3 regions of the Thioalkalivibrio sp. ALE25 genome follow, and region 1 is predicted to be linked to each of the others. Evidence: predicted binding sites of a transcription regulator. Region 1 holds the regulator's gene; each other region holds the start of a gene.
What was found. Region 1 encodes FliA, which starts transcription of late flagellar genes. Its sites were predicted from a motif close to GCTAAAGTTNNNNNNNNNNCNGCCGATA; they were not measured.

Region 1 (5,517 bases):
CGCCGAAACCCTGGCAGACGAGGGGGTCAAGAGTCAGGATCCCGGCACTTTGACCGCGGCGGTGCGGGTGGCCCTGGCGCGCTCGATCGTGCAGGACCTGGTGGGGCCGGAGGACGAGCTGCCCCTGATCGCGCTGGATCCGTCGTTGGAACAGCTCTTGCATAAGTCCCTGCAGGGGAGCTCGGGCGGCACGGTTGGACTGGAGCCCGGGCTGGCGGAGCGGCTGCAGCGCTCGGTGGCCGATGCGGCCCGCCGCCAGGAGACGGCCGGACAGCCGGCGGTCCTGGTGGTGGCACCGGAGATCCGCTCCTGGATCGCCGGGTGGCTGCGCGGCGCGGTCCGCAGTCTGACCGTGCTGGCCTTCACCGAGATTCCGGACAATCGCCGGATCCGGGTGGTTGCCACCGTCGGCCAGGAAGAGTCGCAGAAGCAGTCCGCCTGAACGACACGATGAAGGGTTCCGCCGCGCGAGCGGCGCAGGAGAAAAAGCATGAACGTCAGACGATATCGGGCCCGGGACATGCGTGATGCGATGCGCCAGGTGCGCGAGCAGCAGGGCGAGGACGCGGTCATCCTGTCCAGTCGCCGGGTCGACGGCTGGCTGGAGGTGGTCGCGGCGCTGGAGGACGGCGCCGCGTCGGAGCCGGTAGCCGCGCAGGACGCGCCCGCGACGAGCCGCGAAGCGAGCACAACCGCCCGGCCGGCCCGCGAGCGCGGCGCCGGTCAGGCCGCAGCGTCGTGGCCGGCCGACCCGGAGCTGACCGCCATGCGGCAGGAGCTGCGCGACCTGCGCAGCCTGATGACGCGCCAGTATGCGGAGAGCGAAGAGGCGCGCTGGGCGGCCCGCCACCCGCTGGCGGCGGAATGCAAGGCGCGCCTGATCGACCGCGGGTTCAGCGACGCCCTGGCGCGCAGCCTGGCCGGAAGCATTCTCGATGACAGCTCGCCGGAACAGGCCTGGGAACGCCTGCGGGCGCGGTTGTCGGGCGCGATTGCCACCCACCGGCCGGACATCCTGGACGAGGGCGGCCTGCTGGCGCTGGTCGGGCCCACCGGCGTTGGCAAGACCACCACGCTGGCCCGCATCGCGCTGCGCCAGATCCGCCGCATGGGCCCGGATTCGGTTACGCTGGTCACCCTGGACAGCCAGCGCATCGGGGCCACGCGCCAGTTGCAGGCCTTCGCCCAGATGGCGGGGATCTCGGTGCGGGTGCTGCAGAACGCGAGAGAGTTGCGCGAACTGGCGCGCCGCGTGGAGGATGGGCACCTGATCCTGGTGGATACGGCGGGACAGGCCCCGCGGGCAGTGGAGGACGAATCCCTGTTCGCGCACCTGCCGCCGGACATCCGGGCCGAGAGCTGGCTGGTGGTGTCGGCGACGACCCAGGGGAGCGCGTTGCGGCGGGTGCTGGAGGCATTTCGCAAGGCGGAGCCCTCGGCGCTGGTGCTGACCAAGCTGGACGAGGCCGAGGAGCTGGGCGAGGTCCTGTCCGTACTGCTCGATCAGCACCTGGGGCTGGGGTTCGTCAGCGATGGCCAGCGTATTGCCGAGGACTTTCACCGGGTCGATACCGGGTATCTGACCCGACTGGCCCTGGAGGATGCCGCCGATGAACCCGGGGCAGCGGCCAATGCCCGCGAGACCTGGGCGGCCGAGCGCCTGGCGGAGATGGAACCGCCGCGGCGCGCGCGCGCCCAGGCACGTCCGGCACGGGCGGCGGAGCCCGCCACGCTGGAACTGATTCAACCGGTCGGGAAGGGGCGCTATGCCACGCACTAACAAGCCGTTGAAGGTCATCGCGGTTGCCTCGGGCAAGGGCGGGGTGGGCAAGACCAACGTATCGGTGAACCTGTCGGTGGGCCTAGCCCGGCTCGGGCGCGAGGTCATGCTGTTCGACGCCGATCTGGGCCTGGCCAACGTGGACCTGCTGCTGGGGATGCGTCCCGAGCGCACGCTGCACGACCTGGTGACCGGTGATGTGGAGAGCCTGGAAGATGTGCTCGTCCAGGGACCGGACGGGGTGAAGGTGGTGCCGTCGGCTTCCGGGATCGCGGCGATGGCCAACCTGACGCCGGCCGAGCATGCCGGTCTGATCCATGCCTTCAGCGCCTATCGCAAACCCCTGGATGTGCTGATCGTGGACACCGCGGCCGGCCTGCAGGAATCCGTGACGTCGTTTTGCCGCGCGGTCCAGGAGACCCTGGTGGTGGTCTGCGACGAGCCCGCCTCGATTACCGACGCTTATGCCCTGATCAAGGTCCTGCACCGCGATCATGGCCTGCGTCGCTTCCGCATGGTGACGAACATGGTCGACGGCCGCGAAGGCGCCGAGCGACTGATGCAGAAACTCAATACCGTCTGCGGCAACTACCTGCCGGAGGTGGTGCTCGACCTGGCCGGCTATATTCCGATGGATGATCACCTGCGCAAGGCGGTGCAGAAACGCGCGCCAGTGGTACAGCAGTACCCCGGGAGCCCGGCGGGGAAGGCCTTTGCCGAACTGGCACGGACCGTGGACCGCTGGCCGGTGGGCGGCGGTGACCAAGGTGGCGTCGGGTTTTTCGTGGAACGGATGCTGCAGAGCGCATGATGACGACGCGTAATCGACTTTCCGGCTATCAGGCGGCCTCCGCGGCCAGCGGCGGGCACGAGGAGCTGATTGCCGATCACGTCGAGCTGGTCCACCGCATCGCCCATCACCTGATGGCGCGGCTCCCCGCCTCGGTGCAGGTGGATGACCTGATTCAGGCGGGCATGATCGGGCTGCTCGAGGCGGCGCGCCAGTTCGAGGGCGGCCAGGGCGCGACCTTTGCCACCTACGCCGGGATCCGCATCCGTGGCGCGATGATCGACGAGCTGCGCCGCAGTGACTGGACACCGCGTTCGGTGCACCGCAACAGTCGGCGTATTGCCGCCGCGATCCAGACCGTCGAGGCGCGCGAGGGGCGGGCGGCGCGTGGCAGCGAGGTCGCCGCCGAGCTGGACGTGCCGATCGACCAGTACTACGAGATGCTGCAGGATCACGCCGGGGCCCACCTGTTCGCCCTGGACGACCTCGGCGGGGGTGACGACGGGGCCGATCGCGTGATCGAAGGGCAGGAGGTGTCGCCGGCCCGCACCCTCGAGGCCGGTGAGTTCCGTCAGGAACTGGCCGAAGCCCTCGGCGACCTCCCCGAACGCGAGCGGCTGGTGCTGTCGCTCTACTACATCGAAGAGCTCAACCTGCGCGAGATCGGCGCCGTGCTGGGCGTGACCGAGTCGCGCGTCAGCCAGATCCGAAGTCAGGCCACCATTCGACTGCGCGCCCGCCTGGGTTCGTGGCTCGAAGACGGTACGGCTTTGCAGTTATTCTAAAACCCACCCTACGAATCCCGGAGTGACGTGTGGACAAGGGAATGAAGATTCTCATCGTGGACGACTTTTCCACGATGCGGCGCATTATCAAGAACCTGTTGCGTGATCTTGGCTTCAACAATACCCAGGAAGCCGACGACGGCAGCACCGCGCTGCCGATGCTGCAGAACGGGGATTTCGACTTTCTGATCACCGACTGGAACATGCCCAACATGCCGGGGATCGACTTGCTGAAGGCCGTGCGCGCCGACCCGAACCTCAAGTCCATGCCGGTGCTGATGGTAACGGCGGAGGCCAAGCGCGACCAGATCGTCGAGGCGGCCGAGGCGGGCGTGAACGGCTACGTGGTCAAGCCGTTCACCGCCGAGACGCTGAAGGAGAAGATCGACAAGATCTTCGAACGCATTGAAGCACAGGGATAATCATGGGCCTGTGACCGATATGCCCGACGCCCGTGGCACCGACCGCCGCGGGCGTCGTCCGAAACCTTCCGCGCCGTACCCGCAAGAGGCTTCTCATGACTGAACAGGAACACCCACCACGCGACGATCAGCTGGAGCTTGCGCGGCAGTTGGTCAAGACGCTGGAGGCGGGCGACGACACGGGCGCCCGGGCGCTGGTGCAGGATCTGGCGCGCCCCTATGACCGCGAACTCTTCGACGAGCTGGGCAAGCTGACCCGTGATCTTCACGAGGCCCTGCAAAGCTTCCGCGGCGATTCGCGTCTGGTCGAACTGACCCAGGCGGAGATCCCGGACGCAAAGGAACGCCTGAATTACGTGGTCACGATGACCGAACAGGCGGCCCACGACACCATGAATGCCATCGAGTCGAGCCTGCCGATCGCGGAGTCGTTCAGTCAGCAGGCGGCCGACCTGACGGCGAAGTGGACGCGCTTTCGCAACCGCCAGCTCTCGGTGGAGGAGTTCCGGGACTTTGCCCGCGAGCTCGACACGTTCTTCGCGCAGGCGGGGGAAGACACCGAGGAGCTGCGCCGGCTGCTCTCCGAGGTGCTGATGGCACAGAGCTATCAGGATATTACCGGCCAGGTGATTCGCCGCGTGATCCAGCTGGTGACCGACCTGGAAGAGAACCTGGTGTCCCTGATCCGGCTCTCCAGTGGGCGCATGGAGCAGGTCGAGGCGGCCGAGGCGTCGCTTGAACAACGCGAGGAGGATCGCGAGGCGGACCGCAAGGGTCACGGTCCCAGCGTGCCCAAGACTCAAGATTCCGCCGCGGATGTCGTTCAAGGACAGGACGAGGTGGACGATCTGCTATCGAGCCTGGGCTTCTAGGCAGTTCCCCTCATGCGAATGGCGCCACGCGACCGGAGAGACTGAATGGCCATCGACCCCAATGACGAAATCCTTCAGGACTTCCTGATCGAGGCCGGGGAACTGCTGGAGGGGCTCAACGAGCAACTCATCGACCTGGAACAGAATCCGGATGACCGGGATCTGCTGAATGCGGTCTTTCGTAGCTTCCATACCATCAAGGGCGGGGCCGGCTTCCTGAGCCTGGATCCCCTGGTGACCGTGTGCCATCACGCGGAGGACGTCTTCAACCTGCTGCGTAACGGTGAGCGGCGGGCGGACAGTCACCTGATGGACACCATGCTGCGGGTGCTGGATACCCTGAACGTGATGTTCGGGGACCTGCGCTCCGGCGTGGATCCCACGCCCGCCGAGGCCGACCTGGTGGAAAACCTCCGGCGCATGGCGAACAACGAGGACGTGGCGGCGGAGCCCGCCGCGCCGCCGCCCCCGGAACCCGAGCCGGAGCCAGAGCCCGAACCGCAAGCGGATACGGATGCGGAACCGGCGGCGGATGGCGAAGCGATGGTCGGTGCCGGTGACGAGATCACCGACGACGAATTCGAGGCCCTGCTCGACAGCCTGCACGGCGATCAGCCGCCGAAGCCCGTGGAGACGGGCTCCACCGCGGGCGATGCGGCCGGAGAAGAACCGGCTGCGGAGGGTGAGGGTAGCTCCGGCGACCTGATCACCGACGACGAATTCGAGAACCTGCTGGACGAGTTGCAGGCCAAGGGCGCCGGGCCGGCCGCTACCGGGGCGGTCCCCAGCCCCGCGGACGAAGAACCTGCGGAAGCCTCGCCGGCCTCGCCCGAACCCGCCGAACCGGAGAAGGCCGCCGCACCCGCCG
Region 2 (5,517 bases), on a different contig from region 1:
TCCAGCGCCATGCTCGGGTGCATCAGCCGGTTGGCCAGCTCACCGTCGGTGGTAAGCAGCAGCAGGCCCGAAGTATTCAGGTCCAGCCGGCCTACCGCCACCCAGCGCTGCCCCTTCAGACGCGGCAGGCTGGCAAACACCGGTCGCCGGCCCTCGGGATCGGAGCGGCTGCAGATCTCGCCCACCGGCTTGTGATACACGATCCAGCGGTGCGGGTGCTCCGGGCGCCGCACGATACGCCCGCGCACGCGAATCACGTCGTGCTCGTCGACCTGATCCCCCAGCCGCGCGGTCCGGTTGTTCACCTGCACCTCGCCGCGCTCGATCCAGCCCTCGATCTCGCGCCGCGAACCCAGCCCGCGCGCCGCCAGGACCTTCTGTACCCGCTCCGACATTCCCGGAACTCCAGCAACTCATTAAGATGGGCGCCACGATACACCAACAGGACGTTGCCATGACCGATTCCACGCCGGAGACCACCCCCGTCCGGACGCCGCTGAACATCGCTGTGCTCACCGTCTCCGACAGCCGCGAACTGGCGGAGGACCGCTCCGGCGATGCCCTCGTGGAACGCCTCGAAGGCGCCGGCCACCGCCTGGCCGATCGCGGGATCGTGAAGGACGACATCTACGCCATCCGCGCGGAGCTCTCGCGCTGGATCGCCGACCCCGAGATCGATGCGGTGCTCACCACCGGCGGCACCGGCATCACCGGCCGTGACGGCACACCCGAGGCCGCCTCGGTGCTGCTGGACAAGACCATCGAGGGCTTCGGCGAGCTGTTCCGCATGCTCTCCTATGAAGAGATCGGCACATCCAGCCTGCAGTCCCGCGCCCTTTCAGGGGTCGCGAACGGCACCTACCTCTTCGTACTGCCCGGCTCCACCGGCGCCTGCCGCACCGCCTGGGACCGCATCATCCAGGCCCAGCTCGACGACCGCACCATGCCCTGCAACCTCACCATGCTGATGCCGCGCCTGACGGAGTCCTGAGGGAAATACGGATTTCACCACGAAGAGCACGAAGGCACGAACAAGGCCAAGCTCGAAAGCGGACCTGATTAGCAACGAGAGTCGGCCAGTCACGGAGATCCTCCGGAGGCGGCATAGCCAGCCGCAGGTCGCTGTAATCCGCGCCTTTCCTGGAATATCACCAGCGCCGCCCTTTACCCCTGCATCGTCATCCCGGCCGGAGCGTAGCGAAAAGCCGGGATCTCCCCCGTCGGGGCAACCCCTGCCGCCAGGATCCCGGATAACGATTACCGGGAAATCCGTCCGTACCGAAACGCGATACACCGTTCCCACAAGAAAAATGCCCAAAATGCTCTAAAAAAGCCTTTGGGCGTGCCGCTACCCCCTGTATCGGGTGCGGCGCTCACACGGATCTGCTTGTCGCCCTCCGACTAGAACAACGAAATGGAAGGACAACGCGATGACATCCCTGACCCCCCTCTCCAGTGTCGGCTTCGGTACCCGCCTGACGCTGATGATCCTGTCTCTCATCGTGGGCGCGATCCTCATCGTTGCCACCCTCATCTTCTTGCAGTACCGCGCCTCCTACACCGACGCGACCATCGACCGGCTTCACGCAATGGGCGAATCCAACGCCCAGTCCTTCAACGAATGGCTCCTGGGGCGGCAGGATGAAATGCGCTACCTCGCAGGCCTCGATGCAGCTCGCGGCATGGACCTCGATGAACTCGAGCACCTGATCGAGCAGATCGCGTCGCTGCGCGGTGAATACGACACGATCTTTGTCGTGAATGCCGACGGCATGGGCGAGGTCGGAGTGGCCTTCGACGGACAGGCGCGCGTCCTCAGCCGCGAGGAGGCGAACGATTTCAATGTGCCCGACCGGGCATGGTTCCAGAGCGCGATCAGTGGGGAGGACACCTTCTCGCGGCCGGTGGTTTCCCGCGCGACGGGCAATCGGGTCAGCACCGTCGCAATTCCGATCGAAGGACCGGATGGCGAACCAATCGCCGTGATGCGCGGGGCGGTGCAACTCGACACGATCTTTGATCGGGTCAACGCGATCGATCTCGGCGAAGGATCCGAGATCTACCTCGTAGACCGCGACCGGCATCCCGTGACACCGGTTGAATCGGCCCCCGATACGGACCAGCCAATCGACACCCGGGCTGCACAGGCGATCGCCGCGGGTGACAGTGGGGTCGGACGCTACCAAAACGCAATCGGGACTGCGGTGATCGGTAGCTTTACCGACATCCCCCTGCTTGGCTGGGGCCTGCTGATGGAGCTCGACGAAGGGGTCGCACTGGGCGAGCTGCAACGCGCGCTTTGGTGGGTCGTCGGCCTCACCATCGCCATCCTGATCGCGGCCTCGCTGATCAGCCTCGGGGTAATCCGCAACGTCCTGCGCACACTAGGGGGCGATCCTGCCTACGCATCGGACGTCGTCCGCCAGGTGTCGGAGGGCGACATGACCGTCCCGATCCAGCTGCGCAAGGGCGATGACTCGTCGTTGCTCGCGGCCATCGCCACCATGCAGTCCCGCCTGCGCGAACTGATCGGCAGCGTTCGCGGCCATGCCGAGGAAGTCGCCTCGGCCGCTACCGAGCTTTCACACATCAACGAAGAGACCGACAAGGGTGTAAATCGCCAGAACGCCCAGCTCAGTGACGCGGCCGCAGCGATCAACGAGATGACCGCGACCGTCGAGGAGGTCGCCCGCAACAGCCAGAGCACGGCAGATGTCGTGCGAGAAACCACGGAACAGGCCCAGAGTGGCCGCAACGTGGTCAGCGCATCGGTCACCTCGATCAACAAGCTCTCGAACGAGATCCAGAGCACCGCCGAGGTCATCACGGCGCTCAAGGGTGACAGCGACAATATCGGCGACATCCTGCAGGTCATCAACAACGTCGCCGACCAGACCAACCTGCTGGCTCTGAACGCCGCAATCGAGGCAGCGCGCGCAGGGGAAGACGGTCGTGGGTTCGCGGTGGTCGCCGAGGAGGTTCGCAACCTCGCCGTCCGCACGCAGGAGTCAATCACCGAGATTCAGCAGATGATCGAGGCGGTGCAGAAGCGTGCGGATCAGGCCGTAACGGCGATGGCCGCCAGCCAGACCCAGGCCCAGGATGGCGTGGATCAGGTCAACCAGGCGGGCACGTCGCTCGAACAGATTGTCGCCGCGGTCGAAAAGATCGAGGACATGACGCGGCAAATCGCGAGCGCAGCCGAAGAGCAGTCGGCTACCTCCAACGAGATCAACCGCAATATCCACTCGGTCAGCGAAGTCTCGGAGCACAACGCCACCAATGTCGTACAAATGGGTCAGGCTAGCGAGACCCTGGCCGGGTTGTCCGAGCAACTGCGCGAGATCGTCAACCGCTTCAAGGTCTGACGCCGATCAGGACGCGTGGGGGACATGGGGCCAGACGGTCTACCCCGCGCGCCCCCCGCTTTCGGGTCCGAAACACACCGGCGAGGCCCGCTCGTCGTTCGTCGCCTCCTCGGCGAGTTCGGCGTCGAGGAGTTCCCGCAGGACCGCCGCATCGCTGTGCTCCTCGTTTCGGGTGGCCGTCAGCGGGGTCAGGCGGCTACGCCGGGCATACCCCAGCAATCAGGCCCATGCATCGTCGGGAGCGGCCGCCAGTTCCGCCCGATACCGGCGACAGAATTCGGGCCAGCACGCCACGTTGTGGCCAAACCAGCGGCGCAGATCCGCGGACGGGGCGAGCGACTTTTCCCAAGCATCCAGCGCGAGCGCCGATTTCTTCACCCCGCGGGGCCAGAGGCGGTCGACCAGCACACGGGCCCCACCCTCGGGATCGACCGGATCGTAGACGCGCCGGATCCGCACCCGCTCCATGCCGCGATTACCGGTCCACGTGGGTCTGCAGCCAGTATTCGAGCAGGGCTGCGTGCCAGAGCTTGGAGCCCTGGATGCGGGTGAAGTACTGGTCCGGGGCATCCAGCAGCCTGTCGATGTAGGCCGGCTGATAGAGGCCGCGCTCGCGCGAGGCGCGCGAGGTCAGGATGTCGCGCATGAACTCGAGGAAGTCCCCGCGCACGTATTTGAGTGCCGGCACCGGGAAGTAGCCCTTGGGCCGGTCCAGCACCGCGTCCGGCAGGCGCCCGCGGGCGATGCGGCGCAGCACGTCCTTGCCGCCGTCGCCCAGCTTCAGGTGCGGCGGCATCGCGGCGGCCGTCTCCACCAGTTCGTGATCCAGGAACGGGACCCGCGCCTCCAGGCCGAAGGCCATCGTCATGTTGTCCACGCGCTTGACCGGATCGTCCACGATCAGCGTGGTCACATCCAGCGCCAGCACCGCGTCGATGAAGGAATCCGCGCGGTCGGTCTCGAGTTCGGCAAACTGCTCGCGCAGCCAGTCGCCGGTCACGTCGTTCGCCGGCGGGTGGCGCAGCATCTCGGCCATCTCGGGGTGGTCGCGGTCGAAGTAGTGGCGGCGGAAACGTTCCACCCAGTCGCCGTGACGGTCCTCGGCCATCTGCGGGTACCAGAAGTAGCCGCCGAAGACCTCGTCCGCGCCCTGGCCGGACTGCACCACCTTCACATGCTGCGAGACCTGCTCGGACAGCAGGTAGAAGGCCACCGCGTCCTGGCCGAACATCGGCTCGGCCATCGCCCCGACCGCCTCCGGCAATCGGGCCAGCACCTGGTCGTTGGGGATCAGGGTCGCCTGGTGGTCGGTGGCGTAGCGCTCGGCGACCGGATCGGAGTATTCGAACTCCGAGCCCTTCTCCTCCGGCTGATCCTCGAAGCCGACGGTGAAGGTGCGCAGGTCCTGCGCGCCCTCCTCCATCGCCAGCGCGACCAGCAAGGAGGAATCCAGTCCGCCGGAGAGCAGCACGCCCACCGGCACGTCGGCCACCTCCAGACGTTTGCGCACGGCGCTGCGCAGACTGTGCTCGATGCGCTCCTGCCACTCGGCGTCGGACACGGCCGCGTCCGGGCGGTGGGCATGCAGCGTCCAGTAGCGCTGCAGCCGTTCCTGGCCGCGCGCATCGATGCTCAGGTAATGCCCCGGCTCCAGCTTGCGGATGCCACGCAGCACGGTGCGCGGCGCGGGCACCACCGCGTGCAGGGAGAACAGCATGTGCAGTGCCTCGGCATCCAGCTCGGTATCCACGTCGCCCGCCGCCAGCAGCGCCTGGGTGTTGGAGGCGAAGCGGATGCCGTCGCCCGTACGCGCCAGATACAGCGGCTTGATGCCCATACGGTCGCGCGCCAGCAGCAGGCGCTGGGCGTGGCCGTCATACAGGGCAAAGGCGAACATGCCGTGCAGCCGGGCGACGATGCCCTCGCCCCACTCGGCATAGCCGCGCAGGATGACCTCGGTATCGCCGGTGGAGAAGAAACGATGGCCGCGGCCCTCCAGCTCGCTGCGCAGGGCGCGGAAGTTGTAGATCGCGCCGTTGAACACTAGCGCGAGCCCGGTCTCCGGGTCGAACATCGGCTGGTGCGCGCGCTGCGACAGATCCAGGATCGACAGGCGCCGGTGCCCCAACGCGACCCGCCCGGAGGCCCA
Region 3 (5,517 bases), on a different contig from region 1:
GGTCTGGCGCGAGCCATTGGCGGTGTCGCCGGTGATGTCGTTGATCGCGTAGATGTTGCGGTTGATCTCCTCGGCCACGGCGTTCTGCTCTTCCGCGGCGCTGGCGATCTGCGTGGTCATGTCGCTGATCCGGCCGATGGCCTGGACGATGGATTCCAGCGCTTGACCGGCGCGCTCGGCATCGTGGCTGGTGGCCTCCGCCATCTCGCGTCCGCGACCCATGGCGGTGACCGCGTTGCGGGTGCCGGCCTGCAGGGCCTCGATCATCGCCTGGATGTCGGCGGTGGAGTCCTGGGTGCGCGAGGCGAGGGTGCGGACCTCGTCGGCGACCACGGCAAAGCCGCGGCCCTGTTCGCCCGCGCGGGCGGCCTCGATCGCGGCGTTCAGGGCCAGCAGGTTGGTCTGCTCGGCGATCCCGCGGATCACGTCCAGCACCGAGCCGATCTGCTGGCCCTTCTCGTCCAGGTTGCGCACGGTTTCTTCGATGGTGGCGACCTCGCCGGACAGGCGGCCGATGTCGCTGACGACGGTACGCACGACCTCGCCCCCCGAGCGGGACTCCTGGTCGGCTTCCTGGCTGGAGGAGGCGGCATCGGAGGCGTTACGCGCGACCTCCTGGACCGTCGCCGCCATCTCGTTCATCGCGGTCGAGACCTGCTCGGTCTGCGAACGCTGCTGGTCAATATTGCCGTCGGTCTGCGCGCTGACCGCGGACAACTGCTCGGCGGCCGAGGCCATCTGGTCGGTCAGGGTGCGCAGCTCGCGGATGGAGTCCTGGAACTGGTCGAGCATGCTGTTCAGGGCAGTCGCAGTCGCGCCGATCTCGTCGTCCGCACCGACATTCACCCGGCGCGACAGGTCATGGTCGCCAGCAATCCCCTCCAGCGTCTGGCGCATGTGCGCGATCGGGAGCGCTACCGAGCGATAGGTCCACACCCCGGTAATCACGACCCCGATCAGGACCAGCAGCATCAGGGCGCCGCTGCGCACCAGGACCTGGGTGTAGAACTCCGATACCCGTTCGGCTTCCGCACCGGCCACGTCGATCTGCAGGTCGACCAGCTCGGTGATCTGGTCGCTGATCGGGTCGATGCTGTCGTACAGCGGGCCGTTGAAGGCATCGAGCTCGCCCTGCACATCGCCCGACATCCCGCCCAGCGCCGCCTCCAGGCGATCCAGGTCCGCGTTCGCCGCGCGGAACAGGGAGCGGGCGCCATCGGCGAGTTCCTGTTCCCGGGGCGTCAGCGTCGTGGCCAGGTAGGCCTCCCAGATCGTGGCGATCTCCGTGCGCGCTTCGCGCACGTCGGCCAGGGCCTCTTCCGCGGTCATGCGCCCGGCATCGGCCTTGTTCACGGCATCGATGACCAGCACCGCGTAGTTGTCCGCGATGGTCTTCAGTTGCTGCAGGGGCACGACCCGGTCGTGGTAGATGTTCTGCACGCCTTCTTCGATATTGGCCGTGCCGCGGGCGGCCAAGGCCGCCAGCAGCAGGAGCGCGGCCACGGGCACCACGATGGTGATGACCAGTTTGGAGCGAACGGAGAGCGAGCGGAGGTTCATGGGCGGGTCCTTGTATGGCCTGGAAGGGGTAAGCCCGAGGTGCCGGGCCGGGGGAATGCCGATCCATGCAGGCGTCCGTGCCCCGGGTATTCCGGGGGCGGGCGTCGTGCGCAGACGGCTGCGGTGTTACCGGCAGGCGCCGCGCCTTGTTCGCGCGCATGGCAGCGGACGCCACCGGCGGCGGCATTACCCTGATGACAGATTAAACGGCCCCGCGCGCCAAACCTTGAGCCACATCAACCGCGCCGAGGGTCGCCCAAGGTGGCGGGTCGCCGGTTGGATCGGTACCCGCGGTCCTGGCCCGGCCGCCATCTCATTCCGGGTCGCGCCCGCTGGTCGATGCCAGTGTCTCGCGGATCCGCCGTAGGTCGCGCACGTACTCCAGCATGGCCATCATGGCGTCGGCGAACAGGTAGGCCCCGAACAGGATCATTCCGGCCACAAACAGCCCGGCCAGCGGCCACAGGAGGGCTGCAAGCACGGCCAGTGCCCAGCCGATTGCTTCCACCTGTTCCGCTTCCAGCCCGAACGCGGCAACGGCCGCGCCCGCGAAGGGTTCTGCGGCCGTCAGGGAGATCACCGACAGGGCCACCGCGAACAGGGCCACGCCGGTTGCCAGCAACTCGCCCGCCAGCCGCATGCAGACGACAACGCAGGTGATGGCGGGATAGTCCCGGGTATCCAGTGCTCCCAGTACCCGGGCGCGGCGCCACAACAACGCGACCCAGGCGACTACGGCCATCCCGAACAGGATCTGCAGCAGGATCAGGGAGCCGAGCGGCCATGGGAGCTCCGGTGTCTCCTGTGCCAGCATCCAGAAGGCCAGCGAGGCCAGCAGTCCGCCGAGGCCCGTCAGGGCGGCGATGCCGCGAAGCGCCCAGCCGGCCAGCCGCTGCAGGGGAAGCGTGCCTTCGGTTCCACCGGTCGTCTCGTCGGTCAAGGGGGCCTCCATGGGGGACGATTGCCCTTGCGATAGTGCCCGAAGATCGCTTCGAGCAGGCGAGAGACCGGTTATTCGGCCGGCGCGTACAACCACGGGGCCCAATGCATGCGGCATGGACTGGTGTGTGGAGGCGCTGCAGGGCCAGCGCGCGTGCGCGTCGGGCTTCGGGCCTTTTGCAATCATGCGGTGTTTCGCGAAATCTATCGGAACCAGGGGCGCCTGCTGAAGCGAACCCCGTGCGCCCTCACAACCCCGACGCAAAAGGAGCCTGCATGGTGAACGAGACGGACGATCCAAAGCTGGAGATCAGCGTCAACGCGGCCCGCGAGCTGGTGGATATTGGTCTGGCGGTGCTGCTGGATATCCGTCAGCCCTTCGAGCTGGAACTGGAGGGCGAGGTGGAAGGGGCGGTCCCGGTGCCCCTGTTCCGCCTGAAGCAGCTACTGGGTCGGGGCCTGTCGGAGGAAGAGCAGGAGCTGCTGGACGCGGACGAGCCGGATGATCGCGACTTCCAGCACTTCATCTCCCTGATTAACCGGCATCACGTCACCCAGGACCAGATCCTGCTGTGCCTGTGCAACAGCGGCCGGCGCAGCCTGCGCGCCGCCGAACTGCTGCGGGACCTGGGGTATACCCGCTGCCTTTCGGTTCGCGAAGGCTTTCGCGAGTGGCCCCGCGACGCCGCTACCGAATAAGGCGCGTACTCGCCTCCCTGCCTCGTTGCTGGCAATGCGCCGGCTCTCGGCGCATTGCGCAAAGGCTTGTCGTTCTGCCCGCCCGTTGGAACGAGCCCGGGGCGTCAAGCCCGGATGGCAGGGATCGGCTGGCCTCAGTGACCGTGTGTCTCGTGCGCGTCCACCGGTTCTTCGAACGCGATGAACAGGATGCAGTCCTCGTCCGAGATGCAGTGGGTGGTATGCGCCAGTCGCGCAGGGCCATAGGCGTAGGTCCCGGGCCGAAGCACTACCGGTTCCTGATCGTCATAGTCCACCTGCATCTCGCCCTGGACCAGCACCATGCGCTCGGCGCTGGTGTGCCAGTGATGGGGCGCGGTGCTGTTGCCGGGCAGCAGGAAGAACACATCGGCGTTGGGCTCGGCCGGGTCGCCCTGGAGGACGGCCAGGCGGCAGTCGTCGGGCATGAAGGCCGGGCAGGGGTTCCATTCAAGATCGGGGGCGTCCGGCGCCCAGATAAAGGCCTGGCCGTCGTCGGCCGCCAGGCTCGCCAAGGGGGCGGCCAGGGCGAGCGCGGCGGCCCATGCAGCCAGGCGGCGAAGCGTTCCCGTGGGCCGGATCGAGTGGTCGTACATGAGGCACCTCCTGGGGTCCATGGCTTGGCCGGCCGCGGGCCGGGCGTAGCCTTTTCTCCGTCATGGGCCCCGCCACAGGGATGCGTGCGCGCGGCCTTTATCCAGGATTCTGGCTTGGCCCGGTCGGGGTGGCTTCCACAATCTTGCGGCGGGGGAGCGGATGTTGCGGTTACCACGTCGCACCTTCGCTACTGCGGCAGTGGTTCCGTACGCGCGCACCGAGGGGGCCGTACCGAAGGGGTCAGACCATGCCTTTTGCCCGTCCCGTGTTGCGGGCACAAGAGCCAAGGTCTGCCCCCCCGGTTGCCCGTGGGAGCCTGCTTGCAGGCGAAGCTCCTGCCCGTGCTGGATGTAGCAGGGGCCAGAGCCTCAATGGGTTGGCATGAAGCGAAAGGCAAGGTCGGACCCGTTGATTCTGCGGATCGCGCCAGCCTCGAATAACGGTGGGGAGCGAAGATGGGTCTCACGTTCGCGCCTTCGCTATAGCGCTGGACCGTCCCTGGTCCAGCCTTGGCCTTCGCAGCAGACGGCGGCGCGTACTGCTGGCGCCGCCGTCACCCTGTAAACCGGGTTGCTTGCAAGGGGCGCGTTCACCCAGGCGCTGACGTCAGGCCGCCGACCGCCCGGCATGAGAGACCCGTTCGATCCTGACGGGGACCGGTCGGCAGACCGTGTTGCAGACCGGCGAGTGGTCCTGCGCAAACCCGAGCAGGTCGTCCAGTTCTTGCTCGCTGCAGTCCGCGTCGATCTGCATCTGGATGGCGATGTCCTGGTAGCCCGCAGGGACCTCGTCATTAAGCGCCAGAAGACCTTCCAGATTGATCGTTCCTTTCAGCTCGGTCGAAAGCGAATGGATACGAATACCCCGGGCGGTGGCGTGCAGCACGGTCGTCGTGGTCACGCATCCCGCCAGTGCATGGAGCAGGTATTCAACCGGGTTGGCGCCCTCGTTTTTGCCGAGTAGTACCGGCGGTTCCCCGTTGGTGAATTCCCACCCGGTATCCCGCGAGGCGTCTTCGGCACCCGCACCATAGAAGTCCTTGATGGTCGATCGATTCTCGCCTCCGCTGATCCAGGTGTTGCGGGCGCGGAACTCGAACTGCGCGAGTTCGCGGTTGTCCTGCAGGGCCTGCACGGTCGTGGTCATCTGATCCACGTTCAGGCCGTTCATCGTGTTCTGCGTGTTCATGGCTGTTCTCCGTTTGAGAAGGGACCATTGCGCGCCATCGGATGGTGACGCAGCTTTAGGCTATAACCGGGGAATCGACCGCATAAGCGGCAGACGAGCCAGAAGCGTGGCGTTCGTGCCACCGGAGGACGCAGATGAGCCGCTCGGACATGCCTGTCGAGGTGCTGATCGTTGCCGTCCCCGAAACCGCAGGTTCCGCGCTGTACGGCATGGTGGACGTGCTGTCGGCCGCCGGGAATCTCTGGCAACGCCTTCGCCATGAGCCCGTCAGCCAGGCCGGGTTTCGGGTGCGCATCGTCGCCCGCGAACGCAAGCCTTTTCTGTGCGGAAACGACATTCCGGTGCAGCCGCATTGCGCGATTCGCGACCAGCCGGAGGCGTCCATCGTGATCCTGCCCGAGCTGTGGCTGGGCCCGGATGAATCCTTCCATGGCCGGTACCCGGAACTGATGCGCTGGGTTCGCGACTGTTACGAGGGCGGGAAATCGATCTACTCGGCCTGTTCCGGCACCATCA

Region 2: a site for FliA is predicted at 1,324-1,351, ahead of C996_RS0103840 (methyl-accepting chemotaxis protein). Genes of this name have one in related genera too.
Region 3: a site for FliA is predicted at 1,765-1,792, ahead of C996_RS0105880 (methyl-accepting chemotaxis protein). Genes of this name have one in related genera too.

What each region holds. Positions count from the first base shown of each region.
Region 1 covers NZ_KB897928.1:100,254-105,770, forward strand. Annotated here, with positions in the region: gene flhA (flagellar biosynthesis protein FlhA) at 1-442, shown strand, start outside; partial or broken gene flhF (flagellar biosynthesis protein FlhF) at 491-1,598, shown strand; gene C996_RS0104490 (MinD/ParA family protein) at 1,767-2,591, shown strand; gene C996_RS0104495 (RNA polymerase sigma factor FliA) at 2,588-3,355, shown strand; gene cheY (chemotaxis response regulator CheY) at 3,397-3,777, shown strand; gene C996_RS0104505 (protein phosphatase CheZ) at 3,873-4,649, shown strand; gene C996_RS0104510 (chemotaxis protein CheA) at 4,695-5,517, shown strand, end outside.
Region 2 covers NZ_KB897927.1:200,173-205,689, reverse strand. Annotated here, with positions in the region: gene rluB (23S rRNA pseudouridine(2605) synthase RluB) at 1-395, opposite strand, end outside; gene moaB (molybdenum cofactor biosynthesis protein B) at 455-991, shown strand; gene C996_RS0103840 (methyl-accepting chemotaxis protein) at 1,431-3,368, shown strand; partial or broken gene C996_RS14705 (DUF488 domain-containing protein) at 3,408-3,836, opposite strand; gene C996_RS0103825 (N-acetylglutaminylglutamine amidotransferase) at 3,844-5,517, opposite strand, start outside.
Region 3 covers NZ_KB897929.1:167,377-172,893, forward strand. Annotated here, with positions in the region: gene C996_RS0105880 (methyl-accepting chemotaxis protein) at 1-1,560, opposite strand, end outside; gene C996_RS0105885 (hypothetical protein) at 1,874-2,500, opposite strand; gene C996_RS0105890 (rhodanese-like domain-containing protein) at 2,776-3,198, shown strand; gene C996_RS0105895 (cupin domain-containing protein) at 3,333-3,812, opposite strand; gene C996_RS0105900 (OsmC family protein) at 4,420-5,001, opposite strand; gene C996_RS0105905 (GlxA family transcriptional regulator) at 5,136-5,517, shown strand, end outside.